Variovorax paradoxus EPS: one gene and its partner. The protein of the gene in region 2 binds, or shares a complex with, the protein of the main gene of each other region. Links are inferred from orthologs where the notes say so. Each region holds a gene or a part of one and is shown on either strand. Other genes may lie near its edges.

Region 1 (3,137 bases), 1.7 Mb from region 2 along the record:
CCATGCACTCGACCAGTGAGTTGCTGGCGAGGCGGTTGGCGCCGTGCAGGCCCGTGCAGGCGGTCTCGCCGATGGCGTAGAGGCCCGGCACGTCGGTGCGGCCGGCGAGATCGCTGAGCACGCCGCCGCAGGTGTAGTGCGCGGCCGGCACCACGGGGATCGGTTCGCGCGTGATGTCGATACCCAGCTCCGCGCAGCGCGCGAGGATGTTGGGGAAGTGTTCTTTCAGGAACGCGGCGGGCTGGTGCGAGATGTCGAGGTAGACGCAATCGAGCCCGTGCTTCTTCATCTCGAAGTCGATGGCGCGGGCCACCACGTCGCGGGGGGCGAGTTCGGCGCGCTCGTCGTGTTTCGGCATGAAGCGCGTGCCGTCGGGCAACTTCAGCGAGCCGCCTTCGCCGCGCACCGCCTCGCTGATCAGGAACGACTTGGCGTGCGGGTGGTACAGGCAGGTCGGGTGGAACTGGATGAACTCCATGTTCGACACCCGGCAACCCGCGCGCCACGCGGCGGCGATGCCGTCACCCGTGGCCGTGTCTGGGTTCGTCGTGTAGAGATAGACCTTGCCCGCGCCGCCCGTCGCGAGGATGGTGTGCGGCGCGCGGAAGGCGAGCACCTCGTCGGTGGCATCGTCCAGCGCGTAGAGGCCAACGCAGGCCGGGTCTTTCAGCCCGAGCTTGGTGCCGGTCACCAGGTCGACCAGCGTGTGGTGCTCGAAGAGCGTGATGTTCGGCGTGCGGCGCACCCGCTCGATCAGCACCTGCTGCACGGCCGCGCCGGTGGCGTCGGTCACGTGAACGATGCGGCGCTGGCTGTGGCCGCCTTCGCGTGTCAGGTGCAGATCGCCGCCTTCTTCCGAAAACGGCACGCCCAGTTCGCGCAGCCAGCCGATGGCTTCGGGCGCGTGTTCGACGACGAAGCGCGTCGCCTCGGGATCGCAGAGGCCCGCGCCGGCGACCAGCGTGTCTTCCACATGCGCGTCGAAGCTGTCGCCCGCGGCCAGCACCGCGGCGATGCCGCCCTGCGCCCAGGCGCTGGAGCCGTCGTTCAGCGCGCGCTTGGTGAGCACGGCTACGCGCTGCGTGGGCGCCAGGTGCAGCGCGGCGGAAAGGCCTGCGAGGCCGCTGCCGACGATGAGTACGTCGAAATCGAGCACGGCGGAATCCTCGGTGGTAAGTGCGGCGGGGCGGGGGTCAGGCCGGCGAATACGCCAGGCGAACGTAGATCGGCGCGAAGGCTTCCGCCTGCGTGATGTCGATCAGCGTTTCCTTCGCGAGCTCGAGCATCGCGATGAAGGTGACGATCAGCACGGGCGCGCCGCGCGACACGTCAAAAAGTTTCTCGAACTCCACGAAGCGCTGCCCCTGCAGGTGGCGCAGCACGATGCTCATGTGCTCGCGCACGTTGAGTTCTTCGCGCGAGATCTTGTGGTGCTGCACGAGCTTGGCGCGCTTCATGATGTCGGCCCACGCATCGCGCAGGTCAATCACGTTCACGTCCGGAAAGCGCGGCTTGAGCGATTGCTCGATGTAGACCTGCCCCTTCCAGAAGTCGCGCCCGTAGGTCGGCATCGCGCTGATGGCGGCGGCCTGCAGCTTGGTCTGCTCGTACTCGAGCAGCCGGCGCACGAGCTCGGCGCGCGGGTCTTCGGCCTCTTCGCCGTCGGCTACCTTCTTGGGCGGCAGCAGCATGCGCGACTTGATCTCGATCAGCATCGCGGCCATCAGCAAATACTCGGCCGCGAGTTCGAGGTTCGTCTGGCGGATCTCGTCGACGTAGCTCAGGTACTGCCGCGTGAGGCCCGCCATCGGGATGTCGAGGATGTTGAAGTTCTGCTTCCTGATCAGGTAAAGCAGCAGGTCGAGTGGACCTTCGAAGGCTTCGAGAAAGACCTGCAGCGCCTCGGGCGGGATGTACAGGTCCTTCGGCATCGCGAACAGCGGCTCGCCATAGAGCCTGGCGAGCGCGACCTGGTCGACCACCTCGGGCATGGCCATCACCGGCGTGTCGTTGTCCTCGTCTCTGCTGCTCATCGGGCGATCGCTATCAATTCAATAGCTATCGGCGCAATGCGGACGAGGGCTGGATGCCGAACCGGCACCATTTACTTGGATTGGGTCTGGTAGACGTACGGCTGCATCGGCACGCGGGCTTCGCTGTACTCCTCGAGCAGGCTGCGGTCGAGGTGCTTGTCCCAGAGGAGGGCGCGGCCGGCGCGCTGTTCGGCTTCCAGCGTCGGCTTCTTTTCTTTCATCTCCTCGATGAAATTGGTGATCTCGGAAGAGTAGTGGGGGCGGCGGAAGATGGACATAGACTGGACCTTTGTAGCCTGAATTTTACCGGGGACGGCATGGGACATCGGCAACAGTGGCAGATCGGCATGGCAACGGCGTTGCTGGCGGTGGTGATCGGGCTTGCGGGCTGCGACAACCAGCGCATCGCCGAACTCGAAGAAGGCGTTGCCACAGAAGCCGACGTGCGCACCAAATTCGGCCAGCCGGAGAACATCTGGGACGCCCCCGACGGCGGCCGCGTCTTCGAATACAACCGCCAGCCCCAGGGCCAGAAGAACTACATGATCACCATCGGCCGCGACGGCAAGATGAGCGCGCTGCGCCAGGTGCTCACGCCCGAGAACTTCGCCAAGGTGCAGCCCGGGATGATGATGGAAGACCTGCGCAAACTGCTCGGCAAGCCCGCCAAGGTCACGCCCTATGCGCTCAAGCGCGAGACCGAATGGGAATGGCGCTGGGTGCAGCCGCCGAATTCGCCGATGGTGTTCACCGCAACGCTCAACGACGACCAGCGCGTGGTGCGCAGCGGCTCGTCACTGGACCGGGCGACCGAAGCCAACTGATCAGCCTTCCGCCGCGTGCGGCCTTCCGGTCGCCAGCTCTTCCGCAAAGCCCGAACGCTCGATCACCTCGCGCGGTTGCGGCTGCAAGGATTCGAGCCGCAGCACCCCGTCGCGCGCCAGCACCGCGCGATGCAGTTGCCGCAGCGCGTCGATGCCGGTGGCGTCCAGGTAGATCAGGTGCGTGGCGTCCAGCACCACCGTCATGCCGCGCGGCGCGCGTTCCGCCGCGTTCACCGCCTCGTCGAGCTTGGCCGCCGCGCCGAAGAACAGCGCGCCATAG
Region 2 (4,336 bases):
GTTGCACGCCGACCTGGAACGCGCTGTAGCGCTGCCCGGCCACGGGCGGCTCCCATTGGCCCGTGTGCTCGTTGAGGCCTTCGATGGCGACCGGCTTACTGCCCGCACGCCGCGTCGGCGGCATGGCTGCGATGGCGGCGTCGCCCGAAGCGAGTCCGTCCAGCGACACCGGCGCGATCACGTCGATCAGCGGATCGAGCCCGCCGCGCCGCTCGCCGGTGGCGACCGGAACGCCGCTGGGCGCCGGCAGGTCGGGATCGAACAGCGGCTCGTGACGGTCTTGCGCCGATATCTGCTTCGGATCGACGTGCAGCATCGGCTCCACGCCGTCGCCCGACGACATCGAGCGCTCCACATCGGCCAGCGCGGTATCCACCGCATCGGGCTGGCGCGGCGCATTGCGGCGCGACATGAAGGTTTCGTAGCCGACGACGGCCGCGAGAACGAGGCCTCCAAGAATGGAGAGAGCGAGAGTGAGATTGCTCATGCGCGCCGCCAGCTCAAGCGGCCTCGACCATGGAGGCCGCGGCCTCCATGTCCACCGCGACGATGCGCGAAACGCCCTGCTCCTGCATCGTGACGCCGATCAACTGCTCGGCCATTTCCATGGCGATCTTGTTGTGGCTGATGAAGAGGAACTGGGTTTCGCGGCTCATGGCGGTCACGAGTTTGGCATAGCGTTCGGTGTTGGCGTCGTCCAGCGGCGCGTCCACTTCGTCCAGCAGGCAGAACGGTGCCGGGTTGAGCTGGAAGATCGCGAACACGAGCGCAATGGCCGTGAGCGCCTTCTCGCCGCCCGAGAGCAGGTGGATGGTCTGGTTCTTCTTGCCGGGCGGCTGCGCGAGCACCTGCACGCCGGCGTCGAGGATTTCGTCGCCCGTCATCACCAGCCGCGCATTGCCGCCGCCGAAGAGCTCGGGGAACATGCGGCTGAAGTGCTCGTTGACGATCTTGAAGGTGCCGCCGAGCAGGTCGCGCGTTTCGGCGTCGATCTTGCGGATCGCGTCTTCGAGCGTGCCGATGGCTTCGTTCAGGTCGGCCGACTGGGCATCGAGGAAGGTCTTGCGCTCGCTGGCAATCGCGAGTTCGTCAAGCGCGGCGAGGTTCACCGCGCCGAGTGCGACCACTTCGCGGTTGAGACGGTCGATTTCGCTCTGAAGTCCGGTCAGGCGCACCTTGTCGGTCTCGATGGATTGCGCAATGGCTTCGAGATCGGCGCCGGCATCTTCCAGCAACTGCTGGTATTGCTCGACACCCAGGCGCGCGGCCTGCTCCTTCAACTGGAATTCGGTGATGCGCTGGCGCAGCGGATCGAGTTCGCGCTCCAACTGCAGGCGGCGCTCGTCGCTGGCGCGCAGCTTGAGCGTGAGGTCGTCGTACTGGCTGCGGGCTGCACCGAGCGAGGTTTCGCGTTCGAGCTTGAGGGACAGCGCGTCCTGCAGGCCGGCCTGCGCAGCGGCGTCGGAGAGCCGGCTCAGCTCGGCGCGGGCGCGCTCGTCTTCGTCGGTGAGCGCCACGACCTGCTGCGATGCGGTCTCGATCGCGCGGTTCAACTCTGCACGACGGGCTTCGAGCGTGCGCTGCGAGAAGGTGGCTTCCTGCGCCTGCCGCTCCAGGCTGCGGTGCTGCTCGCGGCTGGCATTCAGCGCACGGCCGGCTTCGATGACGCGCTCGTCGAGCTGGGCGTGGCGCTCCTGGCTGTCGGCCAGTTGCATGTCGAGCTCTTCGAAGCGGCCTTCGGCGGCGATGCGCTTCTCTTGCAGTTCTTCGAGTTGCGCATCGACTTCGCCGAGGTCGGAGGCCAACTGCTGGCTGCGCGCACGCGTTTGCTCGGCGAGCTGGGTCATGCGCAGGGTTTCGACCTGCAATTCGTGGGCGCGCGACTGGGTGTCGGCGGCTTCGCGGCGTGCGGTCACGAGGCGTTGCGCTGCGTCGCCGTAGGCGGCTTCGGCGCGAATCAGCGCAGTGCGCGCCTCTTCGTTGATGAGGGTCTGAGCGCGGAGCTGGCGCTCCAGGTTTTCCATTTCCTGCTGGCGGGCCAGGAGGCCGGCCTGCTCAGAGTCGGGCGCGTAGAAGTTGACGCTGTGCGAGGACACGGCATGGCCGCTCTGCACGTAGATGACTTCGCCCGGCTGCAGCGTGGCGCGCTGCGCCAGTGCTTCTTCAAAGCTGGAGGCGGTGTAGCAGCCGTGGAGCCAGTCGTTCAGCAAGGCTTGCTGGCCGGCATCGTTCAGCCGCAGAAGGCTAGACAGCCGCGGCAGCGTCGCCACGCCCTGAGGCGCACCGGCCGATGGCGGGCTGTAGAACGCCAGCTTGGCCGGCGGCGCGTCATTGCCGAAGGCGCGGACCATGTCGAGCCGGCTGACTTCGAGCGCGCCCAGGCGCTCGCGCAATGCGGCTTCGAGCGCGCTTTCCCAGCCCTGCTCGATGTGAATGCGGCTCCACAGGCCCTGCAGGCCGTCGAGGCCATGCTTGGCGAGCCAGGGGGCCAGCTTGCCGTCGGTCTTGACCTTTTCCTGCAGCGCACGCAGCGCTTCGAGCCGCGCCGAGAACTCGGCGTGGCGCGCGCCTTCGGTGTTGACGGCCTGCTGCTTCGCGCGGCGGTCGTCGTCCAGTTGCGGCACGGCTTCCTGCAGCTCGTGCAGGCGGGCCTCGGCTTCGCTAGCGGTTTCCTGCGCGACGGCGAGCTGCTCCTGCATGTCGAGCAGACGCGCCTCGTCGGGCGCGGCCAGCGCGTTCTGGTCGGCGCGCAGGCGCTCGCTGCGCAGCGTGAGCTGTCGGCTCTGGTCTTCGATGTTGCGCTGGTCGGCGGCCAGAACCTGGATCTGCTGCTGCACCTGCGACACGGTCGTGCGCTGGCTGTTGGCTTCGTTCTGGGCGCGCTGCACGGCTTCTTCGAGCTCGGGCATGCGCGCGTCGTGTTCTTCGAGCTGTGCGGCCAAAAGGATGGCTTGCTCTTCGGCATCGACGCCCCTCCCGGCCAGCGTCTCGATCTCTGCTTCGGCTTCTTCACGGCGCGTGCCCCACTGGCCCATCTGCTCGCGCAGCTGCACGAGCCGCTGCTCGACGCGCTGGCGGCCTTCGACAACGAAGCGAATTTCGCCTTCGAGCCGGCCGACTTCGGCACTGGCCTCGTAGAGCTTGCCCTGCGCCTGGTTGACCTGGTCGCCGGCCGCGTAATGGGCCTGGCGCACGGTCTCGAGTTCGGCTTCGATGTGGCGCAAATCGGCGGTGCGCGATTCGAGGTCGTTGATCGCGCGCTCGGAATCGGACTTGATCTTGGCCTGGTCGGCATCGCTCTCGCTGCGCTTCAAGAACCACAGCTGGTGCTGCTTCTTCGTGGCTTCGCCCTGCAGCGTGTTGTACCGCGCAGCCACCTCGGCCTGCTTCTCGAGCTTCTCGAGGTTGGCATTGAGCTCGCGCAGGATGTCTTCGACGCGCGTCAAGTTCTCGCGCGTGTCGCCCAGGCGGTTTTCGGTCTCGCGGCGACGCTCCTTGTACTTGGAGACGCCGGCTGCTTCCTCGAGGAACAGACGCAGTTCCTCGGGCTTGGATTCGATGATCCGGCTGATCGTGCCCTGGCCGATGATGGCATAGGCGCGCGGGCCGAGGCCGGTGCCGAGGAACACGTCCTGCACGTCGCGGCGGCGCACCGGCTGGTTGTTGATGTAGTAGCTGCTGGTGCCGTCGCGCGTGAGCACGCGCCGCACCGCGATTTCGCCGAACTGGTTCCACTGGCCGCCGGCGCGGTGGTCGGCGTTGTCGAACACCAGCTCGACGCTCGAGCGGCTGGCCTGCTTGCGGGTGGTCGTGCCGTTGAAGATCACGTCCTGCATCGACTCGCCGCGCAGTTCGGAGGCGCGCGATTCGCCGAGCACCCAGCGCACCGCATCCATGATGTTCGACTTGCCGCAACCGTTGGGCCCGACCACGCCAACCAATTGGCCCGGCAGCAGGAAGTTGGTGGGTTCGGCGAACGACTTGAAGCCCGAAAGCTTGATGGAATTAAGACGCACGACTTGTCGGCCTGCCTTGGCGTTAACGCCAAGGTATTGATTTGTAAGGAAAATTGCACGGGCTCGCTGCTCGAAGCGAGCCGCCGCCCCAGCCGTGGATGATAACGTCAGGGCATGAGTGTTTCTCCGGTTTTACCCCTTGCGGCGCGGCGCACCTGCCTCTTGGCAGGCGCCGCGTCCTTGCTTGGCCTGGCGGGCTGTTCTTCGTTTCGGTCGACCGACCGCGCCGAGCCCTATGCCAACCAGGAATGGTTGCAGTCCGGCGCCAACCGCATCGCGAACCTCTCGCTGCGCGACAACCTGCAGTCGATCCGGCGCGT

What was found.
Region 1: the proteins of smc (region 2) and VARPA_RS23730 are in contact, whole or in part, in a crystal structure (PDB 3ZGX), measured with the Bacillus subtilis proteins. The link is inferred for Variovorax paradoxus EPS from one-to-one orthologs.

Annotation. Positions count from the first base shown.
Region 1 is NC_014931.1:5,179,353-5,182,489, reverse strand. Bases 114-2,942 are described here. They hold VARPA_RS23730 (segregation and condensation protein A), read right to left. Parts: upstream 2,034-2,942; coding sequence 1,194-2,033; downstream 114-1,193. Other genes in these bases: VARPA_RS23715 (SulP family inorganic anion transporter), read right to left, coding at 2,858-2,942; VARPA_RS23720 (hypothetical protein), read left to right, coding at 2,381-2,857; VARPA_RS23725 (DUF3460 family protein), read right to left, coding at 2,105-2,311; nadB (L-aspartate oxidase), read right to left, coding at 114-1,156. Also shown: more of nadB, read right to left, coding at 1-113; more of VARPA_RS23715, read right to left, coding at 2,943-3,137. UniProt on the Bacillus subtilis protein: Participates in chromosomal partition during cell division. May act via the formation of a condensin-like complex containing Smc and ScpB that pull DNA away from mid-cell into both cell halves.
Region 2 is NC_014931.1:3,473,232-3,477,567, forward strand. The notes cover bases 301-4,328. They hold smc (chromosome segregation protein SMC), read right to left. Parts: upstream 4,017-4,328; coding sequence 501-4,016; downstream 301-500. Other genes in these bases: VARPA_RS16070 (cell division protein ZipA C-terminal FtsZ-binding domain-containing protein), read right to left, coding at 301-487; VARPA_RS16080 (hypothetical protein), read left to right, coding at 4,131-4,328. Also shown: more of VARPA_RS16070, read right to left, coding at 1-300; more of VARPA_RS16080, read left to right, coding at 4,329-4,336. UniProt on the Bacillus subtilis protein: Required for chromosome condensation and partitioning.